4 regions of the Kitasatospora sp. NPDC001309 genome follow, and region 4 is predicted to be linked to each of the others. Evidence: riboswitches for the same ligand, from Rfam matches in the RefSeq annotation. Region 4 holds a riboswitch; each other region holds the start of a gene.
What was found. A riboswitch is a leader RNA that binds a small molecule or an ion and turns the genes downstream of it on or off. The one in region 4 is predicted to bind cobalamin.

Region 1 (7,676 bases), on a different contig from region 4:
CGCCGGGATCAGCCCGAGGTGCCGGGACGGCGTGGCCACGGCCGCCGAGCGGCGCAGCGCGCCCAGCACGGGCACCCCGGAGCCCTCCTCCAGGGCCTCGCGCAGCAGGTGCTCGTGCCGGTCGGAGGCGACCCGGTTGAGGATCACCCCGGCGAGCCGCACCTGCGGGTCCCAGGAGGCGAAGCCGTGCACCAGCGCGGCCACCGAGCGGGACTGCGAGGAGCCGTCCACCACCAGCACCACGGGGGCCCGCAGCAGCTTGGCGACGTGCGCGGTGGAGGCCAGCTCCCCGCGCCCGGAGGCCCCGTCGAACAGGCCCATGACGCCCTCGACCACGGCGACGTCCGCCCCCGCCGCGCCGTGCAGGAACAGCGGCGCGATCCGCTCCGGTCCGCACATGAAGGCGTCCAGGTTGCGGCCCGGGCGCCCGGCGGCGAGCGCGTGGTAGCCCGGGTCGATGTAGTCGGGGCCGACCTTGTGCGGCGACACCGCCAGCCCGCGCGCGGCGAGCGCCGCGATCAGGCCGGTGGCGACGGTGGTCTTGCCGGCGCCCGAGGAGGGCGCCGCGACGACGAGGCGGGGGACGTTGTTCAAGAGGTCACCACTCGATACCGCGCTGGCCCTTGCGGCCGGCGTCCATGGGGTGCTTGACCTTGGTCATCTCGGTGACCAGGTCGGCGACCCCGGTCAGCGCCTCGGGCGCGTACCGGCCGGTGATGACGACGTGCTGGCTGCCGGGGCGGTCCTGGAGCACCGCGACGACCTCCTCCGGGTCGATCCACCCCCAGTGCATCGGGTAGGTGAACTCGTCCAGCACGTAGAAGCGGTAGGTCTCGGCGGCGAGGTCGCGCTTGACCTGCTCCCAGCCCTCCTTGGCCGCCTCCTCGCTGGTCATCTCCTGCTCGGCGGAGCGCTGGATCCAGGACCAGCCGGAGCCCATCTTGTGCCAGTCGACGGTGCCGCCCTCGCCGGAGGCGCCGAGCACGCGCAGCGCGTTCTCCTCGCCGACCTTCCACTTGGCGGACTTCACGAACTGGAACACCCCGACCGACCAGCCCTGGTTCCAGGCCCGCAGCGCCATGCCGAAGGCGGCCGTGGACTTGCCCTTCCCGGGGCCGGTGTGCACGGCGGTGATCGGCTGGGTACGGCGCTGACGGGTCGTCAGGCCGTCGTCGGGAACGCTCTCGGGGACACCCTTGGGCATGTCGGCTCAGGCCGCCTTTCGGATCGAGGTGGAGACGGGTCGGTTGGCGCGGACGAGCGAGGCCACGCCCTCCGCGCGCAGCTCGTCCAGGCTGACGGCGCTGCCGCCGAGCAGCCCGGCCAGGGTGCGGGCCAGGCCCAGCCGGACCGGCCCGGACTCGCAGTCCAGCACCACGCTCGCGGTGCCCTGGGCGGCGAACAGGGTGGCCGCCCGCTGGGAGCGGGCGAGCGCGTCCCGCCCGCCGGTGGCCCGGCCGTCGGTCACCACGACCAGCAGCGGGCGCCGGTTCGGGTCGCGCAGCCGCTCGACCCGCAGCACCTCGTGGGCGCGCAGCAGGCCGGCCGCCAGCGGGGTGCGCCCGCCGGTGGGCAGGGTCTCCAGCCGGGCGGCGCCGACCTCCACCGAGGAGGTGGGCGGCAGGGCCAGTTCGGCGTCCGCGCCGCGGAAGGTGATCATGCCGATCTTGTCCCGGCGCTGGTAGGCGTCCATCAGCAGCGACAGCACCGCGCCCTTGACGGCGGTCATCCGCTGCCGGGCGGCCATCGAGCCGGAGGCGTCCACCACGAACAGCACCAGGTTGGACTCCCGTCCCTGGCGCACCTGCTCGCGGAAGTCGTCCTTGTGCAGCACCAGCGCCCGGCCGGCCCGCCCACGCGCCACCTGGTGCGGCGCGGCGGCCTGGAGGGTCGCGGTCAGGTGCAGCCGGCTGAGCGCACCCTGCGGGCGGCGGGCCCGGACGGTGTGCCCGCCGGTGGTCTCGGCGGGGGAGCGGCGGCCCTGGGCGCCGTGGCCGGTGCCCTGCACGGTGAACAGCCGCGTCCGGTACGGGTCCCCGGCCGCGACCGGTGCCGACTCCCGGGCGGGGGAGGGGTGCTGGGCCGGTACGGGCTGCGGCTCGGGCGCCTCGGTGTCCGTGGCCGCGGGCTCCGGGGCCGCGCCGTCGGCCGGCTCGGGCGCGCCGCCGCCGTCGGGGCCGCCGTCACCCGGGCCGCCGTCACCGCCCCCGTCCGGACCGTCCCCGTCGGGCTCCGGCCCGTCACCCTCCGGCTCCGGATCCGGCTCGACCTCCGGCTCCTCCGGCTGGGCGTGCTCCTCCAGCGTGCGGTCCAGCTGCTCCTCGTCCAACCCCGGGGCGTCGAAGGGGTTGCGGCGGCGCCGGTGCGGCAGGGCCAGCTGGGCGGCCTTGCGGACGTCCTCCTCCAGCACCTCCGTCCGCCCGGCCCAGGCGGCCAGCGCGACCGCGGTGCGGGCCATCACGATGTCCGCGCGCAGCCCGTCCACCTCGAACGCCGCGCACACCGCCGTGATCTGACGCAGCGCCACATCCGTCAGCTCGACCTTCGGGAGCAACTCCCGCGCCGCGGTGATGTGTTCGGCCAGCTCCCGCTCCTCCGCCGCGAACCGGTCGGCGAACCCGGCCGGATCGGCGTCGTAGGCGAGCCGGCGCCGGACCACCTCGGCACGCTCGGCCGGCTCCCGGGTGGCGGCGATCTCGACGGTCAGGCCGAAGCGGTCGAGCAGCTGCGGCCGCAGCTCGCCCTCCTCCGGGTTCATGGTGCCGACCAGCAGGAACCGCGCCGCGTGCCGTACCGACACGCCCTCGCGCTCGACGTAGGAGCGGCCCATCGCGGCGGCGTCCAGCAGCAGGTCCACCACGTGGTCCTGGAGCAGGTTCACCTCGTCGATGTACAGCACGCCGCGGTGCGCCTTGGCGAGCAGGCCGGGCTCGTACGCCTTGACGCCCTCGGCCAGCGCGCGCTCCAGGTCGAGCGAGCCGACGATCCGGTCCTCGGCCACGCCGACCGGCAACTCGACCAGCTGGGACGGCCGTTGGTGGCTCCCGAAGGTGGCGTGCGGGCCGTCCGGGCACTGCGGGTCCGGCCCGGCCGGGTCGCAGGCGAACCGGCAGCCGTCCACGACGGCGATGGCGGGCAGCAGCCCGGCCAGCGCGCGCACCATGGTCGACTTGGCGGTGCCCTTCTCGCCGCGCACCAGCACGCCGCCCACGGCCGGGGAGACCGCGTTCAGCAGCAGCCCGAGCCGCAGGTCGGCCATCCCGACGATCGCGGTGAACGGATAGCGGACCTCACTCATGCGTCACTCCCAGGTGCTCCGGGCAGGAGGAACGGCAGCGATCCGGCCGCCGGCACCCCGCCCTCGATCAGCTTCCACAACGCGTCGGTGTCCGCGTGCTCGTCGATCAGGTCGCCCAGCCGGTCCAACCGGGACTCGCGCGCCACGGCGAACGAGGTGTCCGGCGCCGGTACGAACGCCCGGCCCGCCAAGTCGGCGACCTCGCGCAGGAGTTCACGGCGGAAGCCGTCGTTCTCCAGCGCGCCGTGCCAGGTGGTGCCCCAGACCGAGCCGACCCGGCAACCGTCCAGGAAGGGAACGCCCCCCTCGACGGCCACCACCCCGTGATGGATCTCGTACCCCTCCACCCGCTGCCCGTACGCCTCGCCGACCGGCCGCGCCAGCACCTTCTCGACGCCGAAGCGCACCCGGGTCGGCAGCAGCCCGAGTCCGTCGACCACACCGGCCTTCGACTCGACCTCGTCCTCGATCGAGTGCGCCAGCATCTGGTAGCCGCCGCACACCCCGAGCACCGGCCGCCCGGCCGCCGCCCGCGCCTTCAACGCCGGCTCCAGGCCGCGCTCGCGCAGCCAGGCGAGGTCCGCCACGGTCGCCCGGGTGCCGGGCAGCACCACCAGGTCGGCGTCGGCCAGCTCCTCCGGCCGGGTCGCCCAGCGCACCAGCACGCCCGGCTCCTGGGCCAGCGCGTCCAGGTCGGTGAAGTTCGACAGGCGCGGGAAGCGCACCACGGCGACCCGCAGCACGTCCGCCCCCAGCGGCCCGCGCCCGTCCACCCGGTCCACCACGGTGGACAGGTCCAGCGAGTCCTCGGCGTCCAGCCACAGGCCCGGCAGCATCGGCAGCGTGCCCAGCACCGGACGGCCGGTCAGCTCGTGCAGCATCTCCAGCCCGGGCGCCAGCAGCCGGGCGTCACCGCGGAACTTGTTGACGAACCAGCCGGCCACGTGCCGCTGGTCCTCCGCCGACAGCAGCGCCAGCGTCCCGTACATCGCGGCGAACACCCCGCCGCGGTCGATGTCCCCGACCACCACCACCGGCAGCGCGGCGGCCGTGGCCAGGCCCATGTTGGCGATGTCCCGGTCGCGCAGGTTGATCTCGGCGGGGGAGCCGGCGCCCTCGCACACCACCACGTCGTAGCGGGCGCGCAGATCGGCCAGGCACTCCAGCGCGCGCTCCAGCAGGACGGGCTTGCGCTCCCGGTAGTCCAGCGCGCCCACCTCGGCCACCGGCCTGCCCAGCAGCACCACCTGGCTGCGGCCGTCCGCGCCCGGCTTGAGCAGCACCGGATTCATCGCCGCCTCCGGCTCCACCCGGGCGGCCTGCGCCTGCATCGCCTGGGCGCGGCCGATCTCGGCCCCGTCGGCGGTGACGAAGGAGTTCAGCGACATGTTCTGCGCCTTGAACGGCGCCACCCGCACGCCCTGGCGGGCCAGCCACCGGCAGATCCCGGCCGTCACCACGCTCTTGCCCGCGTCCGAGGTCGTCCCCGCGACCAGCAGTGCGTTGGTCATGCCCCACCCCTCTTCCTCATCAGCATGCGCAGCAGGACGTGCCCCGCGACCGTCGTACCCAGCGCCAGCGCGCCCACCCGCCGGGACAGCGTGCAGGCCCGCTCGATGTCGTCCACCGTCACCGGCCGCAACTCGGCACCCAGGACGGGCCGGTGCTCCACCCGCTCCCCGTACCGCAACGTCCCGCCCAGCCGGACCCCGACCGCCCCCGCGAAGGCCGACTCGGCCTGGCCCGCGTTCGGGCTCGGGTGCGCGGAGCCGTCCCGGCGCCAGACCCGCCAGGCGGTCCGGGGCTCGGGCGCGGCGGCCACCGTCAGCAGGGCCGTCAGCCGGGCGCCCGGCCAGCCCGCCACGTCGTCCAGCCGGGCCGAGGCCCAGCCGAAGCGGGCGTAGCGGGGCGAGCGGTGGCCCACCATGGCGTCCAGGGTGTTCACCGCGCGGAACGCCAGCAGCCCCGGCGTGCCCGCCAGGGCACCCCAGGCCAGTGCGTTCACCACGGCATCCGCCGTGTTCTCGGCCACCGACTCGACCACCGCCCGGGCGATCTGCTGCCCGTCCAGGGCACTCGGATCCCGCCCGCACAGGTGCGGCAGCCGCTCCCGGGCCGCCGTCAGGTCGCCTGCGGCCAGCGAGCGTCCGACGGTGCGGGCCTCCCGGGTCAGCGAGGTGCCGCCGAGCACCGTCCAGGTCGCCGCCGCCGCCAACGCGGCCCGGCCCAGCGGACGGCGCCCGACCGTACGGTCCAGGGCGAGCGCGCCGGCCGCGACCGCACCCACGCACACCGCGGTGTACCCGGCACCGGCCGCCCGGTCGTCGCGCCACAGCCGCCGCTCCAGCCGCCCCGCGGCCGTGCCGAACAGGGCGACGGGGTGGCCGCGGCGCGGGTCGGCGTACCGGGCGTCGGCGGCGTAGCCCACGACGGCGCCCACCGCGAAGGCCGCGGCCCGGGTCAGCGGGCGCACAACATCGAGAAGCCGGGGATCCAACCGGGCGGGGCAGCCTGCATCGCGTGGGTGTCCTCACTCAGGGTCCGCGCCCTGGATCGACGTACCGGGGGCGAGAGTCTCCTGGCTTCCGGGTCCGACGCACCCCCGGGCCTTCCAACGGCCCCTGACGGTCCGCCGTGGCACTTTCCGAGCGTGCTCCCCGGTGACAGTGGCGGGACCGCGCCGGACTCGCACCGGCTTCCTCTCCATGCCTCCGTTTGGCCCCAGGATCCCATCACGCGCCCGAACCGGGAGTCAACCGAGGTCACGGAGGGGTTGGTCACACGACGCACCCGCCCCCGCCCTGTGCGATCGCCCAGTACCACCAAGAGCCCGGCGCCCCCGCTTCGTGCGTTCGGCGGCTGGGGCCGCGCCGCAGGCCACGCCTACGGTTCGGCCATGCGCCGCAGAAAGCCCCCCGTCGCCGCCCCCGCCCCGGTGCCGTTCTCGCCGGAGGCCGCCCGGGCCCACCGAACCGGCCTCGGGCTGACTCCCGAGCAGGTCGCCGAGGGCATGGCCGCACACGGCGTCCGACTGCTGCCCGGCCACGTCCTCGCCTGGGAGGACGGCGTGCTGCGCCCCGGCGAGACCGAGTTCATCGCCCTGGCCCGCGCCCTCTGGTGCCCGGCCGCCGCCCTGATGCCCGGCCACCCCGTCAGCCTGCGCGACCACCGCCTCGCCCGGGAACTCCCCCCGGAAACCGTCGCCGAACGGGTCGGCATCCCCCTGCCCACCTACCGCCAGGCCGAACTGACCGGCGACTGGGACGGCGACCCGGACCAGACCCACGCCCTCGCCCAGGTCCTCGGCCTGCGCCTCACCGAACTCGTCGAGGCCACCGGCCGCCGCGAGGCCCTCGACGCCCTGCTCCGCCAGTGCGTGGCCGGCCGCTGGCAACCCCACCTCCGCCCGATCGCCCGCCTCGTCCCCGTCCCCGAACCCGACCTCGCCGCCGTCCTCCCCGTCCTCCACCAGGAACACCACATCCCCTCCCACTGGGGCACCACCACCCACCCCACCACCCCACCCCTCACCCCCCGCTTCTGGCACCTCCTCAGCACCCACCACCCCACCATCCCCGTCTGACCGGCACCAACCCACTGCGGGCGTACAGGCACGGGCGCGCGGGCAACGCCCCGCGCGCCCACCACCCCCTCCCCCCACCACCCGCCCAAGGCGAGAGGGACGCGCTGCGGGAGGGGGCGGTGGAGGGGGTGGGTGCGGAGAGGGGCGTTGCGGGTGATTTTCAGACCGCCCATGGCGCCCAGCACCCCACCCCACAGGGTCGGCGGTCGGAAAATCACCCAGCCCCCGGAGCGCCCACCCCCGGAACCGCCCCCGGCGTCACCCACCCTCCCGAGAGCCCACCACCCCACCCCAGCCCCGCGCAGCGGCCCCCCCAGACGGCCCCGCCCAGTGGCCGCCCCGCCACCCCCCTTGTGGACTGGTCCTCGAACACCGTCCGGGTCAGTGAACAGAGCGGGGATCGATATGCGTTGGGGAACCGCAGCCGTCGTGGCGGCCGCCGCCGCCGGGGCCGCCGTCCTGGTCGTCGGCCGTCGGGCCTCCGAGCGGTTGGTCCGTCCGGCCGCGGGCCCGGCCGCCGACGGCCCGGATTCGGGGCCGGTGCTGGTGCAGAGCCTCGCGGCGGGGCGGGTGACGTTCAGTCGGCGTCCTGAGAGCCTGCGCCCCGGTCGCTGGGCGGTGGAGTGGGCGGACGGCGGGCACGCGGTGGTGGAGGAGGTCCTGCACAGTGACGCGCAGGGCGTCACCCGCCGGCTGGTCCGGGCGGACCGGGGCACCCTGACGCCCGGCACCGAGGTCCGCTTCACTCCGCGCGTGCACCTGGGCGATCCGACCTCGGCGCTCGGCCTGGCCTTC
Region 2 (4,939 bases), on a different contig from region 4:
GCGAAGCCCGAGGTCATCAGCGGCTACCTCGGCGATGGCACCACCGAGGCCTATGCGGGCGCGACCGCCAAGCTGCTGCTCGCCGTCGAGGTCCGCGGCGGGGACCCGACGGCCTTCGGCGGCGTCGACCTGCCGGCCCGGCTGCGCTCGCTGCAGACCGCCGGAGGCCGCTTCTCCGACCGCTCCCAGTGGGGCGACTACAGCAACGCCTTCGGCCAGTCCCTCGCCCTGATCGCCCTGCACCGCACGCCCGGTGACGCCCCGGCGGCGGCCGTCGACTTCCTGGCGAACAGCCAGTGCGCGGACGGCGGCTTCCCGGTCTCCTTCGGCCAGGCCGCCTGCACCAGCGACCCCGACGCCACCGCGCTCGCCGTCCAGGCCCTCGCCGCCACCGGTCGCGCCGCCAAGGCGAACACGGGACTCGGCTGGCTCACCGCCCACCAGAACGGCGACGGCGGGTTCGCGGCCGCCGGGGCGACCGCCTCCAACGCCAACACCACCGGCCTGGCCACCCAGGCGCTGTTCTCCGGCGGGCGCCTGGCCGCCGGGTTCAAGGGCTGGAGCCGGCTGGTCAAGTTCCAGCAGGACTGCTCCGCCGACCAGGCGGTCCGCGGCGCCGTCGCCTACGACGCGAGCGGTTTCAACGCGGGCAACGGCGCCCGGGCCACGGCACAGGCCGTCCTCGGCCTCGCGGGCACCCCGCTGGCCACGCTGTCCGCCGCCGGTGCACGCCCCGGCGCCCCTACCCTCGCCTGCCCGGCCACGGACACGGCCAGGGACACGGCCACGCCCACGGCCGTGCGCTGAACGAGCCTGACTCCAGGAGGATTTCACCGATGACCGACACCTTCACCGCGGTCCGCCCGGCCCGCCGTGCCCGCCCGGCCCGCCGTACGCTCGGGTCGATCGCCGCTGCGGCGGCCCTCACGGCCGGCCTGCTCGGCGTCTCCGCCGTCCAGGCCCCGCAGGCGCGGGCGGACGCCTGCACCGGCACCACCGGGGTCACCGTCGTGGTCGACTTCACCGCCGTCGGCGGCGGCGTCCAGACCGGCTGTGCGCCCGGCGACCCGGCCAGCGGCCTGGCCGCGCTGACCGGGGCCGGTTTCTCGTACTCCTTCCACCCGCGCTTCCCGGGCTTCGTCTGCACGATCAACGCCCTGCCGACGACCTGCACCAACCCGACCGGCAGCGCCTACTGGTCGTACTGGCACGCCCAGCACGGCGGCCCCTGGTCGTACAGCAACCTGGGCGCGGGCAGCTACAACCCGGCACCCGGCGACGTCGAGGGCTGGTCCTTCGGCGCCGGTGCCCAGCCGGGCATCACCGCGCCCTGAACCGCGTCCTGAACCGCGTCCTGAACCGCGGACGCCGACCGGTGCCCCGGCTCCTCTCCCGGGAGGGGCCGGGGCACCGGTGACCCCCCCACCGCTGCGCGTCAGCCCCGGTGCCGCACCCGGGTCCTCCCGCTCGGCCACCGCTGACGCCTCATTGACTCTGCTTCGGTCAACGTGGTCTGATGAACCGATTTTTTGCCCTCGGCATTCAGGGGAAGCCGGTCCAACTCCGGCGCTGACCCGCAACCGTGGACCCACCTGAGGGTGGGTGAGCCGGAATGCCTGGACCGGGGGTGTGTTCACACAGCACTTGCGTCGTCGCGGACTACGACGTGGTCTCGACGGTCCCGTGTTCCCCGTGGGCGGCCGTCGGCTGCGCCGTTTCTCCCGTGTCGACCGACCAGGGAGTCGTCGTGAGGGTCAGCAGCAGTCGTACACGTCACAGAAACCGGGACCTCGCCTCGCTGGTGGTCGCCGGTGCCGTCGCGGTCGCCGCCTGCGGTACGGTCCTGCTGGGGCACCCCGAGAGCGCGGCAGCCCGGCCGACGATCCCGGCCCTGACCGGTGCCGACCTCACCACCGCCCGGCACGACGCGGACGGCCCCACCGCCACACCGACCCCGCCTGCCGGGAGGAAGCCGGACGCCGCCAAGGGGAGTGCCTACCTCACCGACCCGTCCCGCCTGACGGACGGTCACTACTACGAGGGGTTCCCGGCCTTCGCCGACTTCGGCCTGACCATCGACGGGGCCTACGCCCTCGCCGCGACCGGTACGGACGACGCCGCGCTGCGCAGGATCGTCGACTTCCTGGACCAGCAGGGCAAGGACGCGAGCGCGCGCACCGTCAACGACTGGACCGCCATCGGCACCGAGTACGCCGGCGGCGGGTCCATCGGCAAGGAGGCGCTGCTCGCCGAGGCGGTCGGCCGCAACCCGCGGAACTTCGGCGGCCACGACCTGATCGCCGCCCTCGCCGCGATGGTGTGCACCAAGGCCGACGCGAGCACGGGCTGCGACGCCCCGGGCAACTACACCTACGCCACCTCGGTCTTCTCCCAGGCGCTCGCCGTCATGGCCCAGCTCCGGGCCGGAGAGTCGACCGGTGCCGCTCCCGCGATCGGCTATCTGAGGAGCCTCCAGCACCCGGACGGGTCCTGGCCGAGCCTGATCCCGGCCGCCGGTGACGCGGATGTGGACAGCACGGCCATGGCCGTCATGGCCCTCGCCCTGGTCCCCGGGGACGAGGCCGCCCAGGCGGTCGAGAAGGGCCTCGGCTGGCTCGCCGCACGGCAGTTGCCCGACGGCGGCTTCCCCGGCGCGGCCGGCAACTCCACCAACTCGGCCGCGCTGGCCGTCCAGGGGATGACGCTGCGCAAGGCCGCCTACGGCGGACAGATCGCCAAGGCGCTCGACTTCCTCGCCGGGCAGCAGAACGGTGACGGCGGGTTCAACGTCGCCTCCACCGGGCAGCGGGGGTCGGACGTCCGGGCGTCCACGCAGGTGCTCGGCGGCGCCACCGGCATCTCCTTCGGCACGCTGTCCCGCGACCTCGGCGGCTCGCCGACGCCGACCGGGACGCCGTCCACCACTCCGTCCGGCACGCCGACCCCGACGAGTACGGTCACCCCGACGGGTACTCCCTCCACCACTCCGTCCGGTACGCCCACCCCGACCGGCACCTCCACCCTGACGACCACGTCCTCCGGGACCCCGACGGGCTCGCCCACCACGACCGGGCCCGGCCCGACCACCGGCGCGCCGTCGTCCGGTGGTGTCGACGCCCCGTCGTCCGGCGGTGCCGATGCGGCCGGAGGCGTCCCGGTGCAGACCGGTTCGGACCACCTCGCGAGCACCGGAACCCAGGCACTGGCGCTGACGGCGGCCGCCGGTGCGCTGACCGCGCTCGGTGCCGCTGCCGTCATCGTCGCCCGTCGCCGCCGGACGGCCGCCCCGGGGCGTCACCGGTGAGCCGGGGACTCGGGCAGCGGCTCGCCCGGCTGTCCGGGGCGGCGGCACTGACCTCGGCGCTGGCATTCGGCGGCCTCGCCGTGGGCGCGGTCCCGGCTGCCGCTGCGCCGTTGCCGATGGAGCAGTGCACCCCGACCTCCGGGGTCGTCCTCGCCGTGGACCTGAGCAAGTGGGGCGGCCCGCTGCTGCGCTCCTGCGGCTCCACGCCCACCACCGGCTACACCCTGCTGAACCAAGGGGGTTGGAAGACCACCGGCACCGGCCACGACGGCCCGGCCTTCATCTGCCGGATCGGCTACAGCGGTTACCAGGGCGGCAAGCAGTTCCCGACCCCGGACCAGGAGAAGTGCGTCCTGACACCTCCGGCCACCGCGTACTGGTCGTACTGGCACGCCGATCCGGGCCAGAACGAATGGTCCTACAGCCAACTCGGGGCGATGCTCTACCAGCCGAAGCCCGGCAGCGTCGACCTGTGGATCTACGGCGGCACCAACGTGGAGGGCACCGAGGGGCGTCCGACCTTCCCGCCGGACAGCGTCCGGGCCCACAACCCCAGTCCCGGCGGGCAGCCGGCCGACCCGGGCCAGGGCACGACGGGCGGCTCCGGCGGAGCGGCGGGCGGATCCGGTACAGCGGGCGGATCGGGCACGACGGGCGGCAGCGGTACGACGCGTGGCGGCGGCTCCGGCTCGACCGGGGGTGCCCCGGCCCCGGCCGCACCCCGGCCGGGCGGAGCCCGTCCGCCCGCGCCCGCCGCGACCCCGGGAGCGGGTACGGGTACGGGTGCCGCCGACACCCCCGCGGACGGCATCACCCCGCCGGGCGCGCCCGAGCCCACGCCGGTTCCGGCCGAGGTGTCCACCGCCCCGCCGACCGAGACCCCGAGTGACGGGCCGACACCGCAGACGGCCGTGGCCGCGGCCGGGGCGACGTCCGCGCCCGCCGTGCCAGGCGGGGTGGTGGACGCCGACCCGGTGGCCGACGCCCCGCACGACTCCGGCTCGGTGGTTCCCGCCGTACTCGGGTCGGTCCTCGTCGTGGCGCTGGGCGTGGCCACGGTCGTGGCCGCACGGCGCCGTCGCCGACGGGCCGAGTGATCCGGTGAGCACGTTCGACACCCGCGGTCCCGGCTCCCCTCCGCGTGCCGCCGGGCGGGGTGCGGGGGGCCGGCGCGCCCCGCGCAACCTCCACCCGCTGGCCTGGTGGGCCTGGGCGCTCGCCCTGGCGACCGCGGCCAGCCGCACCACCAACCCCTTGCTGCTCCTGCTCGTCCTCGCCGTGCTCGGCTACGTGGTCACCGCCCGCCGCAGCGAGGCCCCGTGGGCCCGCGGGTTCAGCTACTACCTGTGGCTGGCGCTGACGGTGGTGGCGATCCGGGTGGTCTTCCGATGCGTCTTCGCCACCGGTATCACCCCGCACGACCACCTGCTCTTCTCCCTGCCGCACATCCCCACCCCCGACTGGTACGCGGGGATCCGGATCGGCGGCCCGGTCTCGCTGGAGGCCACGCTCTCGGCGGCCTTCGACGGGCTGCGGCTGGCCTGTCTGATCTGCTGCATCGGCGCCGCGAACACCCTCGCCAACCCCAAGCGGTCCCTGCGCGTCCTGCCCGGGGCCCTGTACGAGCTCGGCGTC
Region 3 (7,676 bases), on a different contig from region 4:
GCGGTCGGCGTGGTCGTAGACCGTCGTGGAGCGGCGGCCGGCGCTGTCGACGGCCGCGGTGGCCTGGTCCTTGGTGTTCCACTCCGCGGCGATGCTCGCCCCGGTGAAGTCGGTGGTGACCAGGGTGCGTCCGGCGTCGTCGTAGGTGACGGTGCGGGAGCGGGTGGAGTCGTACACCCCGGCCAGGGCCACGGTGGCCTGCTTGCGCTCCAGGTAGTACTGGTAGAAGTGCTCGGCGCGCTTGTCGGCGGAGCGGCCGTCCGGGGCCGGTGCCAGCACCTGGACCGCGCGCAGGGCGGGCGGCTCCTGGGGCTGTTCGGTCACGGAGTCGTAGCCGATCACCGTGCAGACGGCGGCGGTGTCACCGGTGTTGGTGCACGCGTTCGCCGCGGACGGGGCCTGGTGCGCCACCCAGTCGTAGGCCAGGGCGTCCCGGATGGTGGCCAGCGGCCCGATGCTGTCCAGGGCCTTCTGCTTCTCCTCCTCGTTGTCCCCGGCCTCGTCGTAGCGCTGCTTGGCCGAGGCCCGGCCCAGGTAGTCGAAGTCCTGCATGACCGCGCCGGGGTTCTCGACCCGGGCCAGGGTGCCCATCTGGTACCAGAGCCTGGTCTCGCTGCCGTCCCAGTACCGGATGCGGCAGAGCATCTGCGGCGGCGCCGGGTCCGAGCCGGGCGGGCGGGGCGTTGCGCCGTAGCAGCCGTCGCCGCCGTCGGTGTTGTAGAAGAGCTGGTGCGAGCGGCCGGAGACCGGGTCCTTGATCTGCGTCAGCCGCGGCGGCGTCCCGCTGTAGAGGTACTGCAGGGCGGCCGGTTTCTTGCCGTCCAGGACCGACTCCACCGCCGCCAGCGTGCCGTCGGGGTTGAACAGCGACACGGTGTCACCCTCGGTGAGGGTGATCCGGCCCGAGGTGTCGAAGGCGAGGACGCCGTCCTCACCGGCCGGCGGCGCGTAGCCGCCCGTGGAGGCCTTGGCCCAGGTGTGCTTGCCGCCGGCTCCGTCGGTGAGCACCACCGAGCCGTCCAGCATCTCGGCACGGCTGTAGCCGCTGGACTGCGCCGACAGCGTCCAACCCGCCGGCAGCGCCTGGGAGTCCGCGGAGAGCAGCCACTCCGTCGGCACGATCCTCGGATCCAGGTTGTGGGTGCGGTGGTCGTCGGTGCCGGTGCTGCTCTTGGCCCACAGCACCATGCGCGGACGGTCGTCGGAGTGGTGGTACAGCTCGACCCGGATCGGCACCGACTGGCCGGCCTTCAACGCGACCTCGCCGGCCTGGCGCGGGCCGGGCAGCAGGAAGTCGTTGCCGGGCTCGGCGGGCCCCGCGTTGTCGTAGACGAGCTTGTCGCCCAGCCAGATCCGGGCGCCGTCGGTGTGGGCGCCGGCGAACCGGAAGTCCCCGGTGACCGGGGCCTTGAACTGGCCCTCCCAGCGCACCACGAACCAGTTCTTGTCCAGGGCGGGCGGCATCGGGTTGTCACGCCACGGCAGGTTGTCCGGGTTGCCGGTCCACGGGATGCCCCAGTCCAGGTTGACCTGTGACTCGCCGCGCACCATCACTGGGATCGCGTCCGGGGCGCCCGCGTGCCGGGAGTCGTTGAAGTACGAGGCGCGGACGCCGTGCGGGGCGCCCTCCCGGGAGTTGTAGGCGAGGTTGACGCCCGCCGATCCGCCGACGGTCTGGAACGCCGGCCCGGCGGCCTCGACGTGCGCGTTGCCGTTGAACAGGTTCACCGTGACCGGGCCCAGGTGGTCGGTCGGTGCCGGCCCCGGGTCGCCGACCCGCTGGTTGACCGTGAAGTGCCCGACCCACTGCGGCGGCGTGGCGGTCGTCCCGCCGGACACCGCGGTCGCCGCCGTCCAGGTGTACCGGCCACCGTCGTGCAGCACGTGCTTGGGGACCGTCCACTGCGGCTGGTCGAGGCACCCGGAGTCCACCACGCTGCCGGATCGGCCGTCGAACCCGGTGGAGACCTTGAAGCAGTAGAGGACGCCGTCACCGGCCGCGGCCACCTGCAGCGCGGGCGTCTCCGTCCCCACCACGGCGCCGTCGACCGGGGACACCGGGCTGGTCTGCGGCGCCTCCTGGGCTGCGGCGCGCTCGCGCCCCCGTTCGTCGGAGCGCGGATCCCCGCTGGCCGCCAAGGGCGCGAAGTCGGCCTTCGGCTCCCGCAGTTCGGCCTGCGGCTGCTGCCCGGCCGCCGACGGGACCGACAGGATCGGCAGATCCCGCGGCACCGCTCTCGATGCCACGGATCCGGATGAGGACGCGGGCGCGGGCGCGGACGCCTGCGCCGGTGGCAGGCCTCCCGCCTGTGCCAACGGAGCCACCAGCGCCGTCGCCACCACGAACACGATCCACCGGAACCGCGAGCGCGCGGACGACCGCGCCATGCCGGCACCTCTGGACAAAGCCCCCTCCAACCCCGTTGACGTCCGCCGGACCCGCGGCACGGCAGGACGCGTGTCCACGCTCCTCCGGTCCCGACCGGAGGACTCGGGCAACGAATCCTCCGCGAACGACGGACCCCACGGAACAGGGCCGGTACACCTTGGCCGGATCCACCGAACCGCCGTGCCTCCAAACGGAACACCGGTCACAGCGTCCGGCTGTCACCGCCCGGACACTCCTGTCAGGGACATGTTCAATAACATGCCCGCAGGTATCCCTAAGCGGAGTCGTGGAACGGCCCGGCGCCCGCGACCCACTTGGCCGAAAACCGTACGGCCGGTCACCCCTTCGATCGGCCGGCCAGCCGATCAGGGCCTCGGTGGGCAGTCGGATGGTCCGCGCGGCGACCCGGGGACCGACGGCCGGGCAAGGGGGCGTAGGCGTTCAGGCCCGAGAGCGCCCCTGCTCCGCTCAGGCGGCCGGCGGTCCGGCCAGGACGCAGTCGCCGCACAGCGCGCCGGCCCGGTCGGGTGCGGCCCGGTAGATCAGGCAGCAGCTGCGGCGGCGGAAGCCGGTGCCGTCCGCGGCCACGGTGCCGGCCCCGCGCAGCGGCGGAACCGCCAGCAGGTGCCTGGTGAACTCCCTTTCCTCCAGGCCGAGTTCCGGCCGCGAGCGGGCGACGCCCGCGGCCGCGCCGTTGACCGCCGACGCGACGTTGCCCCAGCGGATCCGCGGTGAGACGGAGTAGGCGGCCACCGCTTCGCCCAGCTCCCGCACCGGCCCGTCCAGCACCTCTGCCACGAACCGCGCGGCGAGCTCGGCCCGGTCGGCGACGGGAACGGCGTCACGGGCGGGCAGCGACAGCGGGAACAGGCCGCCCGGTGTCGGCTGCCACCTCGCCTCCGGCAGCCCGTACCCGAGCAGCGCCCCGTCCAGGACGGCCACCGCGAACGCGGGTGAGAGCAGCCGCGCCACCAGCCCCAGGTGGGTCACCGAGGCCGCCACCCGCTGCTCGACCGCCTCGGGCGGACGGCCCCCCGCCGCCGCGAGGTGGTTCCGGGCGAAGGCCACCCGCTCCCCCAACACCGCTGGATCGTCGAGGAGTTCGGCCATCGGCCGCCACGGCACGGCGACTGCGCCGTCGTCATGGGTCTCATGGGCCCGGCGGGTCTCGTGGCTCCCCTCGGCCCCATGGGTCTCGTAGGCGAAGAACGGCCCGAGGGCCGCGACGCGCTGCGGCGTCGCGGCCCTCGGTCGGGTGTGCGTCACGCCGCGCCGACCGGCTCGGAGCCGGACTCGGCCGGGACCGCCGTGGCGGCCGCCGTACGGGCGTTGATCACTCGCTCGGCCATCGGTCCGAAGAGCAGGCCCAGCGCGGCCCACAGCAGCAGCTGCGCGGCCACCGAGTAGAAGCGGAACTCGAACAGGGTGTCCGCCGGGAAGCCCGGGTAGACGATGGCGCCCTTGTCGTCGGTCAGCGGCAGCGGCGTCTCGGTCGCGTGATGGCCGAACTGCTGGACGTTGTCGGCGAGTTCGCCGAGCGAGGGGAGCACCGCCATGACGATGCCGATCGCCGCCGCGAAGGCGCCGGCGGCGAGCAGGGTGGCGTTCCAGTTCCCGAACCGGGCCTGGAGGCGCTTGCCGAGCCAGACCGCCAGCACGAGGAACAGGAGCGAGCAGGCGACCATGGCCAGGTACAGGTTGCCGCGGTCGCGGATGGTGTCGGGGTGTCCGATGGCCGGCGGGTTGGCGGGGTACTTGACGAACGGCACGAGGTACAGGCCGAGGAACCCGCCCAGGGCCACCAGCATCGCCAGGTTGCGCGGGCGGAGCCTGCCGGTCCGGCCGAGGCACACGGTGTACGCCACCGCGAACAGCGCGCCCATCGCCGCACCGAACAGGATCATGCCGGCGCCGATGCCGACGTTGGCCTGGACGGTGCGGCTGAAGATGTCCGGTCCGCCCATGTCCATGGGCAGCCCGGCGGCCTTGTCCAGCAGGCCCTGCGCGTCGTCACGACCGCTCTCGTACTCGATCGCCGCGTTGATCTGCGGCTCGGCGAAGATCCGCGCGAAGACGAAGGCGAGCAGGCCGGCCACTGCGCCGGCGAGCACGCCGCGCAGGATGAGTTTCTTCTCCATGTCTGGTTGTTCGCTGCTTCCGCTCGTCAGTGGCAGGGGAAGCCGAGGAAGTGCCGCGAGTCGTGGACGAACTCGTGGATGTGCATGTCCTTGCCGAACACGGAGTAGGCACCCTGGTCGACGCCGATGAAGTAGTAGACGGCCAGCGCGAGGAACGCGGTGACGACGAGCCAGGCGACGGCCTTGGACGCCGGCACCACGACCGGGACGGGCAGGGCAGAGGGTCCGGGCATACTGGTGCTCACGGTGGAGCCTCCTTCGGGGATCGTGCGTCCCGCTCTTGTTGGGGCGAATCGTGATGGCGTCGTATCTGACTCGCGGGCCGTCCCGAAGGGCGATCCGCTCACAGTGGCGCGACCGTGCCGGAGTTCCACCGGCTTCCTTACGCCATCACTACATCCGGCAGAGTAGGCCTGCCCGCCGGGGCCGTCAATCGGCCTCGAAGCGCACGGTGGGCTCGAAGTTGGCGCGGCGGGCCGCTCGGCGGAAGACGGTCAGGACGGCGGGCCCGACGACGAGCACGGCGGTCAGGGTGGTGACGGCGCGGCCGGTGTCCCAGCCGAGCGACGTGGCGAGGTCGAACAGCAGGTAGCGGTGCCACTGCTCGGTGAAGGGCAGACCGGGGAGGTAGGCGATCGAACTGTTCGGGTCGGTGGAGAACGGCCAGAAGGACAGGTTGAGCAGGAAGCCGAACAGGTAGCCGGAGAAGGCCCCGTACACGGCCAGCACGGGCACCTCCACCCGGCGGCGCCGGGTCTTCGGCAGCAGGCCGGCGAGCATGCCGACGAAGGCGCAGCCGAACATCTGGTACGGCATCCAGGGACCGACTCCGCCGGTGAGCAGGGCGGAGGCGAACAGCGAGGTGCAGCCGAGGGTGAAGCCGAAGCCGGGGCCGAAGACGCGGCCGGCCAGGACGAGGATGAAGAAGACCGTCTCCACACCGGCCGTCCCGGCGCCGAGGGGTCGGAGCCCGGCGTTGACGGCGGACAGGACGCCGAGCATGGCGAGCGCCTTGGCGTCGATGCCGCCGGCCGAGATCTCTGCGATGACGACGGCGAGGACCAGGACGAGCAGGACGGCGAAGATCAGCGGCGGGGCGTAGTTGGAGCCGAACTTCCCGGGTGCGACGACGAACGGCCAGGTGAAGGCGACCAGGCCGATGAAGGCGGCCAGGGCGACGACGACGCGGGCCCGGCCGGGGATCCGTACGGCGGTCATCGCGCGGCCTCCGCCGGTTCGAGGGCCTCGGCGACCTGCCGGGGCGTCAGGTAGCCGAGTGGGGCGAGGATCTTGGCGGTCTGCGGGGCGAAGGTGGGCGAGGCGACGATGACCTGGGCGGTCGGCCCGTCGGCGACGATCTCGCCCTCGGCCATCACCACGACGCGGTCGGCGGCGGAGGCGACGAACTCGACGTCGTGGGTGGAGACGACGACCGTACGGCCTTCGGCGGCGAGCGCGTCCACGATGCCGGTGAGCGCCTCCTTGGCGTGGTAGTCGAGCCCCCGGGTGGGTTCGTCCAGCAGCACGACCCTTGGTGCGGCGGACAGTTGGATCGCCAGGACGAGGGCCAGCTTCTGCCCCTCGGAGAGGTCCCGGGGGTGGGTGTCGTCCGGGATCCCGGGGGCCAGGCGGTCCAGGATCTGCCGGGCGGTCGGCCCGTCGGCGCCCTCGGCTTCGGCATCGCTCTGGGCGAGTTCCCGGGCGACCGTCTCCAGGTACAGCAGGTCGGTGGGGGTCTGCGGGACGAGCCCGACCAGCTGCCGGGCCCTGGCCGCGGGCAGGCGCTTGGGGTCCTCGGCCTTCCCGCTCCCGGCACCGGTGACCTTCACGCTGCCGCCCTGGCGGGGCCCGGAGCCCTGGAGGGCCCACAGCAGCGAGGACTTGCCGGAGCCGTTGCGGCCCATCAGCGCCATGACCTCGCCCGCGCGCAGGTCCAGCCGGACGTCCCGGACGGCGGCCACAGGCCCGTACCGGACCACCACGCCCTTCGCCTCCAGCACCGGTTCCCCCGCCGCCGCTGCCCGGCGCGGCGGGGGAACCGGTACGTCCGTGAGCCGCTCCCGCAGCGGTGCGGCGGCGCGGCGGGCGTCCCGGACGGACAGCGGCAGCGGCCGCCATCCGGCCAGGCGGCCGAGGTCGACGACGGGCGGCGCGATCGCGGTGTCCCGGAAGACCTCGGCGGGCGGACCGTGCACGACCGTCCCGTCCCCCGGCAGGTAGGCGACGCGGTCGGCGTACTGGACGACGCGCTCCAAGCGGTGCTCGGCCAGCAGGACGGTCACCCCGAGGTCGTGGACCAGCCGGGTGATCGCGGCCAGCACCTCCTCGGCCGCCGTCGGGTCGAGCGCGGAGGTCGGCTCGTCCAGGACCAGCACGCGGGGGTGCGCGGTGAGGACTGATCCGATGGCGACGCGCTGCTGCTGGCCGCCGGAGAGCTCGTGCAGGGCGCGGTGGCGCAGCTCGGCCAGGCCGAGCAGGTCCAGGGTCTCCTCGACCCGCTTGCGCATGACCTCCGGGGGGATCGCCAACTGCTCCATGACGTAGGCGAGTTCCTCCTCCACCGTGTCGGTGGTGAAGCCGGCCGACGGGTCCTGTCCCACGACGCCGACCACGTCGGCGAGTTCTCTCGGCGGGTGGTGGGTGGTGTCCCGGCCGTCCACGGTGACCCGGCCTCGCAGGGTGCCGCCGGTGAAGTGCGGCACGAGGCCGTTGACGGCGCCGAGCAGGGTGGACTTGCCCGCCCCGGTACGGCCGACCACCAGGCAGAGCTCGCCCTCCGGGATGTGCAGGTCGACGTCGCGCAGGACGGGCGTGCTCTCGCCGTCGTACACCACGCCGACCCGGTCGAATCGGATCACGTGCTCACCTCGGAGGTCGTGCGGTCGGTGCGGGTCCGTACGGGCGGCTTCGGTGCGGCCGGTGCGGTCCGTTCGGACGTGCGGCCGGGCGGCGGCGAGACGATCCCGGCCGCGCCCGCCAGGAGCAGGGCGAGCACCGGGACGAGCGGCAGCGTCGGCCAGGTCAGCGGGTAGAGGGAGGGGTTGAGGTCGGTGGCGTCGTAGCCGACGGTGGCGAAGAGCAGCACGGCGGCGGCCACTCCGCAACCGGCCACGCCCCACTCCGCCGCCCGCCAGCGGTCCGGCCGGTAG
Region 4 (7,676 bases):
AGGCCAACCACGTCTCCACCGTCTGGACCCGCCAGGTCGCCGGCACCGGGCTCTCGGTCGACCTCCGGATCGGCGACGTCGAGGAGATCCTCGTCCACCTGATCCGGCGCTTCCACTACGAGGTGGAGGAACTCCCCGACGGCGACCTGCTCGGCTGGCAGGAGATCGGCGGCCTGCGGACGGCACTGCCGGAGTCGAACCTCGCCTCCGGCACCGCCGTCCGCATCCGCCCCGGCGCCTCGGCCAAGGGCGGCCTCTTCGCCCACCAGGAACTGGTGCTGCGCGACATCCTCGCCGACTGCCAGGGCGTGGTGCGCTGGGGCGGGGACGACGACGAGGTGGACGAGTCGCTGTTCTACCTCGCCCTCGGCCCGCAGGACCGCCGGGTGAACCGGCTCGCCGACCGCCTGCGCGGCTGGGCCGAACGCCCCGGCGCGGGCGCCGGCACCCCGGTGGACGTGGCCTCCCCGGACCGCCGCACCGAGGCGAGCACCCTGGCCCGCACCCAGCGCGCGGGCTGACCACCCCACGGGGGCGGGCCCGGCAGCCGTGCCGCGCCCGCCCCCGAACCCGTCCGATCGGCCCGCCTGATCAGCCCATCTGATCAACCCGCCCGATCAGCCCGCGAGTTCGGCCCGCAGGCGGCGGGCGGCGGCGACCAGGCTGTCCAGCGAGGCGCGGGTCTCGGGCCAGCCGCGGGTCTTGAGGCCGCAGTCGGGGTTGACCCAGAGCCGCTCGGCGGGGATCGCCGCCAGTCCGGCCCGCAGCAGCTCGACGGCCTCCTCGGTGCTCGGCACCCGCGGGGAGTGGATGTCCCAGACACCCGGGCCGACCTCGCGCGGGTACCCGGCGGAGGCCAGTTCCCCGGCGACCTCCATGTGCGAACGGGTCGCCTCCAGGGAGATCACGTCGGCGTCGAGTTCGTCGATCGCGGTCATGATCGCGCCGAACTCGGCGTAGCACATGTGGGTGTGCACCTGGGTGTCGGCGCGCACGCCCGAGGTGGCCAGCCGGAAGGCCTCGGTGGCCCAGTCCAGGTAGGCCGGGCGGCCGGCGGCGCGCAGCGGCAGGGTCTCGCGCAGGGCCGGTTCGTCGACCTGGACGACGGCGGCGCCCGCGGCCTCCAGGTCGGCGACCTCGTCGCGCAGGGCGAGGGCCACCTGCCGGGCGGTGTCGGCGAGCGGCTGGTCGTCGCGGACGAAGGACCAGGCGAGCATGGTGACCGGGCCGGTGAGCATGCCCTTGACCGGGCGGTCGGTCAGGTCCTGGGCGTAGCGGAACCAGTCGACGGTCATCGGCTGCGGGCGGGAGATGTCCCCGGCCAGGACCGGCGGCCGGACGTAGCGGGTGCCGTAGGACTGCACCCAGCCGTGCCGGGTGGCCAGGTAGCCGGTGAGCTGCTCGGCGAAGTACTGGACCATGTCGTTGCGCTCGGGCTCGCCGTGCACCAGGACGTCCAGGCCGGCCTTCTCCTGGTAGGCGACCACCTCGCGGACCTCCGCCTCCATCCGCTCCCGGTACGCGGCGGCGTCGATCCGCCCGGCGGTCAGGTCGGCCCGGGCGACGCGCAGTTCGGTGGTCTGCGGGAAGGAGCCGATGGTGGTGGTCGGCAGCAGCGGCAGTGCGAGCCGGGCCCGCTGGGCCGCGGCCCGTACGGGGTAGGGCTGGGCGCGCCGGGCGTCGCCCGGGGTGACGGCCGCGGTGCGGGCGCGTACGGCCGGGTCGCGGGTGATCGGCGAGGTGGCGCGGGAGGCCAGGTCGGCGCGGTTGGCGGCGAGTTCGGCGGTGATCGCGCCGGTGCCCTCGCGCAGGGCGCGGGCCAGCAGCGCGGTCTCGGTGGCCTTCTGCTTGGCGAAGGCGAGCCAGCGGGCGATCTGCGGGTCGATGTCGCGTTCGAGGGTGGCGTCGATCGGCACGTGCAGCAGCGAGCAGGAGGGCGCGACGTCGACCCGGTCGGCGAGCCCGAGCAGGGTGGCCAGGGTGGCCAGCGAGGCGCCCAGGTCGTTGATCCAGATGTTGCGGCCGTCGATCACCCCGGCGACCAGGCGCTTGCCGGGCAGCCCGCCGACGGCGGCGAGGTCCGCCAGGTTGGCGGCGGCCGGTCCGGTGAAGTCCAGCGCCAGGCCCTCCACCGGGGCCTTGGCCAGCACCGCCAGGGCGTCGCCGAGGCGGTCGAAGTAGCTCGCCACCAGCAGCTTGGGGCGCTCGGTCGGCGCGCCCAGCTCGCGGTAGGCCCGGGCGGCGGAGTTCAGCTCGACCGGGGTCCGGTCCTGGACCAGCGCGGGCTCGTCCAGCTGCACCCACTCCGCGCCGGCGGCCCGGAGCGCCGCGAGCAGTTCCGCGTAGACGGGCAGCAGCCGGTCCAGCAGGGTGATCGGCTGGAAGTCGGGGGCCACCCCCGGCGCCGGCTTGGCGAGCAGCAGGTAGCTGACCGGCCCGACCAGCACCGGACGGGCGCCGTGCCCGAGCGCGAGCGCCTCCTTGAGCTCGGCGACGGCCTTGGCCGGGTTCGCGGCGAAGGCGGTGTCCGGCCCCAGCTCCGGGACGAGGTAGTGGTAGTTGGTGTCGAACCACTTGGTCATCTCCAGCGGAGCGACGTCCTGGTTGCCGCGCGCCATGGCGAAGTAGCCGTCCAGCGGGTCGGCGTCGACCGCCGCCCGGTGCCGCGGCGGGATCGCGCCGACCGCCACGGTGGTGTCCAGGACGTGGTCGTAGAGCGAGAAGTCGCCGGTCGGGACCTCCTCGATGCCGGAGTCGGCGAGCTGCTGCCAGTTCCCCCGGCGCAGGTCGGCGGCGGTGGCCAGCAGCACCTCGGCGGTGACGGCGCCCTTCCAGTACCCCTCGATCGCCTTCTTCAACTCCCGGCCCCGCCCCTGGCGGGGGTAGCCGTGGGCGGTGGCGAGGGTCGCCGCGGCTGCGGACTTCGTGGTCAAGGGACTCTCCTTCGCGAGTCTGGTTCCTCAAGTGCCCGGCGACGGGGACGAGGACGCGAAGGGACGACGGACCGGACGGGCCCCCGCACACGGGTACGGCTCCGCCAGGTGTGGTCGCCGACCCGCCCTCGAGGTCACCGGATGGCCGGGCGCGAACGGTCGCACCCGGGCAGTGGCAGGTCTTCGGACTCGCGGGCCCGCCCGTCCTCCTCAAGGACCGGCACCTACTGGCCGTCGCTTCCCAGACCCGAACCGGGCCCAGTGCGTATGACGGCGGTCGTTCCCACTCACCGCTGCGGGGCAGTCCCGGACTGGCCAGTTGAAAGGCGTCACCGGGTTCCCTCTTACGACACCCCGCCTGGCGGACGGGGCGAACCAGCTGCACCCGCCACCCTACGGGCAGCCCGCCGCTTTCCGGCCGGAGAACCGCACAACCGTCCACATGATGAGACGACGTCAGCCTCCGACGACCTCGGCCTGCGACCGGGGTCAGCCTCCGGCCGCTGCGACGGCCCGGGTCAGCCGACCGCCACCCCGACCAGGCAGGTGTCGTCGTCGGTGTCGGCACCGCTGTACTGCAACAGGTGGTCCAGGTGCCCCTCGAGGCCGTCCCCACCCTCGGCGGCCAGCCGGTGCGCCCGCTCGGCGAGGGTCGTCAGGTTGCTCAGCGACGCCTGGAGGGACTCGTCGCGGCGCTCGATCAGCCCGTCGGTGTACATCACCAGGGTGTCCCCGGGCCGGAGCACGATCTCCTCCTCCTGGTAGTCCGCCTGGTCGACGGCGCCGAGCAGGATCCCGCCGAGCTGCGGGAGGGTCCGCGCCCGGCCCTCGCGCAGCAGGACCGGTGGCGGGTGGCCAGCGCGGGCCCAGCGCAGCCGCCGGGTGGCGGGTTCGTAGAGCCCGCAGACGGCGGTGGCGGTCACGTTGTCCGTGAGGTGGTGGGTCACGCTGTTCAGCCAGTTGAGCAGTTGGCCCGGTCCGGCACCGGTGGCGGCCAGGCCGCGCAGGGCGTTGCGCAACGCGACCATGCCGGTGGCTGCCTCGATGCCGTGCCCGGCGACGTCGCCGACGCAGATCAGGACGTCGCCGGTGGGCAGCACGAGGGCGTCGTACCAGTCGCCGCCGACCAGGTGGTCCTTCTCGGCGGGGCGGTAGCGCACCGCCACGTGCAGGTCGTGAAGGTCCAGCGGCCCCCGGGCGGGCGGCATGATGGCGTGCTGGAGCTGGAGGGCGAGGCGGCTGCGCTCGGCGGCCTGCTGCTCGCTCTGGGCGAGCTGGTCGCGGGTGGCGGCCAGGGCGACCTCGGTCCAGTGCTGGGCGGAGATGTCCTGGTAGGCGCCGCGGACCACGCGCAGTCCGCTGTCCGGGTCGTGCACCGGTTCCGCCACCACCCGGATGTGCCGGGTGACCCCGTCGGCGCGCTGGAGGCGGAAGGCGGTGGAGGCGGGCCGCCGGTGGTGCAGCAGCGTCCGCAGGAAGCGGCCGATGGTCTGCCGGTCGTCCGGGTGGGCGTGCTCGGCGAGCTGGTCGAGGGCGATCGGCCGGTCGGTCGGCGCGAGCCCGTGCAGCTCGAACAGGGTTTCGTTCCAGTCGATCCGACGGGTCGCCAGGTTCTCCTCGAAGCCGCCGATGCGGCCGAGGCGTTGGGCGTGCTGGAGCAGTCGGGCGACCCGCGGGGTACCGTCGTCGAGCCGCCAGACGACCACCAGGTGGGTGCCGTGCCGGCTGATGCCCACCTGGGCCCGGGCGGTCAGCGGCACCCCGTCGACCAGGGCGGCCAGCCGCATGTCCTGGGTACGGAAGGGCTCGCCGGTGGCGAAGACGTGCTCGACCATCTCGGCCAGACCGCCCGGTGCGGCCGCCAGCGGGTAGGCCTCCAGCAGTCGGCGACCCACGATGGCCACCGTCGGCCGGCCGGCGAAGTCCGCGAAGGACGGGTTGACGTGCCGGATCACGAACCGGGGCGGGAGTCCGTCGTGGTCCGGGGCGAGCCGCAGGACCAGGCAGGGGTCGAACAGTCCGTCGGCCAGCTGCCGCAGTTCGTCGAACTGGGCGTCCGCGGGATCGGTGGCGGAGAACTCCCGTCCGTCCCAGGACTCCAGGGTGGCGGCGGCCACCTCGGCGAGCGCCTCGAACTGCCGTTGCAGGGGCTGGGAGCGCTCGGGGAGTTCCTCGTTCCAGCAGAGCTCCAGCACGCCGATCAGCCGGCCGCCGACCCCGGCCGGCACGGCCAGCCGACCGCCGCGGACGTCGTGCTGGCCGATCGAGGGCAGCGAGGCGTCGGCGAGCACGGGGTAGGCGACGGTGCCTCGTTCGTCCAGCGCCCGGCGGGCCGGCGTGGGCACGCCCGGGGGTACGTGGCGCCAGCGGCGGGCCTCCTCCGGCTGGAACCCGGCGCTGCCCGCGAGGGAGAGCGAGAGGTCGGGATGGGCGGCCCAGACGGCCACCGCGGCCACGCCGAGCGGCCGCAGGGCGTGCTCCAGCATGGAGCGGGCCGCGCTCTCGGCGTCGCCGCCCGCGACAGTGTCGGCCTCGATGCTGCGCAGCCGGCGGGCGACCGGGTCCGTGGTACGGACGGCCGTACCGGCGACGAAGTCGCGGGCGAGTGCGGAGATCCGGTCGGCCGCGACCTGGTTGACCAGGTCGGCGGCCAGCGCCAGGGTGGTCACCCCGGCCTGCTCGGCGAGGCCCTCCAGCTGGCGGGCGGCCTCGGTGGGGCCGCAGCGCAGCCGTTCCACCAGGACGCCGACGGCCAGCTCGACCACGGCGCGGCCCGCCGAGTCGGCCTGGGCCTGGTCGAGTTCCCGGCGCAGCCACTCCACCGTGCTGGCGAGCCGGCCCATGGCGGTCGCCGTCGGGTCCGGGTCCGGGTCCGGGTCCGGGTCCGGGTCCGGGCCGCCCGGGGCTGCCGGGCGGGCCGTCGGTTCCGGACCGTACGACGGGGACGCCTCGCCGGGCGGGGCTGCGTCGCCGACCGGCTGCGGACCGGCCGGGGTGCGCTGGGCGCCGACCCTGGGCAGGACGGTGGCCGGGTCCGCCGCCCGAGCGCGATCGGCTGCGGGCTGCTCCGGTGGGTGCTGCACGGTGGTGGGCTCCTGGGTCGTGGACGGCGGCTCCGGACGGCGGCTACCGGGTGAGGTGGTGGGTGATCCGGTTGATCACCTCGTCCGCGTCCACCGGCTTGGTGATGTAGTCGCTCGCCCCTGCGGCCAGGCTCTTCTCCCGGTCGCCGAGCATCGCCTTGGCGGTCACGGCGATGATCGGCAGCCCCTCGTGCTCGGGCATCGCGCGGATCGCCGCGGTGGCCGTGTACCCGTCCATCTCGGGCATCATCACGTCCATCAGGATGACGTCGATGCCGGGGTGGGCGGTCAGCGACTCCAGGGCGGCGCGCCCGTTCTCGGCCTGGAGGACCCGCATCCCGTGCAGTTCCAGGATGCTGGTGATCGCGTACAGGTTGCGGTCGTCGTCGTCGACCACCAGCGCCGTACGCCCGGCGAGGGCCGGCCCGGTGGCGGGGCTCCAGGCCTGGACCCGGTCCCCGTCGCGGACCGACGGGAGCGCGCCGCCGGGGTGGTCGGCGCTCATGTGGAGGGCGATCCGCTCGCGCAGTTCGTCGAGGCTGGCGAGCAGTTCCAGCGGTCGCCCGCCTGGGCGGGTGACCGCGTCCGGGTGCTGGACGGCGACGCTCCGGTTGTTGTGCGCCAGCACCGGCACGGTGTGCAGCGCCGGGTCGCCCTCCATCTCGGACAGCAGGGTCGCTGCCGTGCCGTCCGGTAGGTCCAGTTCCAGGACGACGCAGTGGCAGGGGGCGGTGGCCAGCGCGGTGGCGGCTTCCTGGGCACCGACGGCGGTGATGATCTCGACCTCCCGGTGCCCGGCGGAGTAGCGGGCGAGGTCGGCGACGGCGTTCTCCGCCACCAGGGTCAGCAGCCCGCTGGGCCGCCCCTCGACCACCAGGAGCCGACGCGGCCGGCCCGCGGACGAGCGGTCGGCCGGTTCGTGGGCCTGGTCCGCGGCGGGCCGTGCGCAGACGCCGTCGTTCGGCTCCACGGCCGCCGTCGGGGCCTCGGGGACGGCGACCTCCGCGTGGACCACGGGCAGGTAGAGGGTGAAGACGCTGCCCCGGCCCAGGCTGCTCTCGACGGTGATCGCGCCGCCGAGCAGGTAGGCGATCTCCCGGCTGATGGACAGTCCGAGGCCGGTTCCGCCGTACTTGCGGCTGGTGGTGCCGTCGGCCTGCTGGAAGGCCCCGAACACGGTCTCCAGGTGCTGGGGCGCGATGCCGATCCCCGAGTCGGTGACCCGGAAGGCGAGCACCGGCACGCCGCGCCGTACGCCGTCGGGGAGTTCGGCCGCGGTGGCGGGCTCGATCCGCAGCTCGACCCGGCCGTGCTCGGTGAACTTGACGGCGTTGGACAGCAGGTTGCGCAGCACCTGCCGCAAGCGGTAGTCGTCGGTGCGCAGTTCGCCGGGGACCCCGTTGGCGGTGCGGACCGCGAAGGCGAGGTTCTTCTGCCCGGTCATCGGGCGGAAGGTGGCCTCGACGTAGTCCAACAGGGTCTGCAGCGGTACCGCGTCGACGCTGAGGTCCATCTTCCCGGCCTCGACCTTGGACAGGTCGAGGATGTCGTTGATCAGCTGGAGCAGGTCGGAGCCGGCCGAGTGGATGATGCCGGCGTACTCGACCTGCTTGGCGCTCAGGTTGCGGGTGGGGTTCTGCGCCAGCAACTGGGCGAGGAT

Region 1: another riboswitch for cobalamin. It lies ahead of ACFY2K_RS18265 (cobalamin biosynthesis protein); the one in region 4 lies ahead of metE (5-methyltetrahydropteroyltriglutamate--homocysteine S-methyltransferase).
Region 2: another riboswitch for cobalamin. It lies ahead of ACFY2K_RS16890 (prenyltransferase/squalene oxidase repeat-containing protein); the one in region 4 lies ahead of metE (5-methyltetrahydropteroyltriglutamate--homocysteine S-methyltransferase).
Region 3: another riboswitch for cobalamin. It lies ahead of ACFY2K_RS16865 (CbtB-domain containing protein); the one in region 4 lies ahead of metE (5-methyltetrahydropteroyltriglutamate--homocysteine S-methyltransferase).

Annotation. Positions count from the first base shown of each region.
Region 1 covers NZ_JBIAXC010000016.1:74,806-82,481, reverse strand. The annotation lists gene ACFY2K_RS18285 (cobyrinate a,c-diamide synthase) at 1-594, opposite strand, end outside; gene cobO (cob(I)yrinic acid a,c-diamide adenosyltransferase) at 599-1,204, opposite strand; gene ACFY2K_RS18275 (putative cobaltochelatase) at 1,211-3,298, opposite strand; gene ACFY2K_RS18270 (cobyric acid synthase) at 3,295-4,809, opposite strand; gene ACFY2K_RS18265 (cobalamin biosynthesis protein) at 4,806-5,771, opposite strand; cobalamin riboswitch at 5,870-6,001, opposite strand; gene ACFY2K_RS18260 (transcriptional regulator) at 6,195-6,881, shown strand; gene ACFY2K_RS18255 (alpha/beta hydrolase family protein) at 7,287-7,676, shown strand, end outside.
Region 2 covers NZ_JBIAXC010000014.1:89,754-94,692, reverse strand. The annotation lists gene ACFY2K_RS16900 (peptidase) at 1-807, shown strand, start outside; gene ACFY2K_RS16895 (flagellar hook-length control protein FliK) at 837-1,334, shown strand; cobalamin riboswitch at 1,495-1,639, shown strand; gene ACFY2K_RS16890 (prenyltransferase/squalene oxidase repeat-containing protein) at 1,748-3,304, shown strand; gene ACFY2K_RS16885 (hypothetical protein) at 3,301-4,401, shown strand; gene ACFY2K_RS16880 (CbiQ family ECF transporter T component) at 4,406-4,939, shown strand, end outside.
Region 3 covers NZ_JBIAXC010000014.1:81,686-89,361, forward strand. The annotation lists gene ACFY2K_RS16850 (PA14 domain-containing protein) at 1-2,247, opposite strand, end outside; gene ACFY2K_RS16855 ((2Fe-2S)-binding protein) at 2,858-3,655, opposite strand; gene ACFY2K_RS16860 (CbtA family protein) at 3,652-4,527, opposite strand; gene ACFY2K_RS16865 (CbtB-domain containing protein) at 4,554-4,772, opposite strand; cobalamin riboswitch at 4,810-4,934, opposite strand; gene ACFY2K_RS16870 (ECF transporter S component) at 4,957-5,745, opposite strand; gene ACFY2K_RS16875 (ABC transporter ATP-binding protein) at 5,742-7,385, opposite strand; gene ACFY2K_RS16880 (CbiQ family ECF transporter T component) at 7,382-7,676, opposite strand, start outside.
Region 4 covers NZ_JBIAXC010000026.1:52,766-60,441, reverse strand. The annotation lists gene ACFY2K_RS24790 (hypothetical protein) at 1-521, shown strand, start outside; gene metE (5-methyltetrahydropteroyltriglutamate--homocysteine S-methyltransferase) at 618-2,933, opposite strand; cobalamin riboswitch at 3,111-3,280, opposite strand; gene ACFY2K_RS24780 (SpoIIE family protein phosphatase) at 3,452-6,016, opposite strand; gene ACFY2K_RS24775 (HAMP domain-containing protein) at 6,060-7,676, opposite strand, start outside.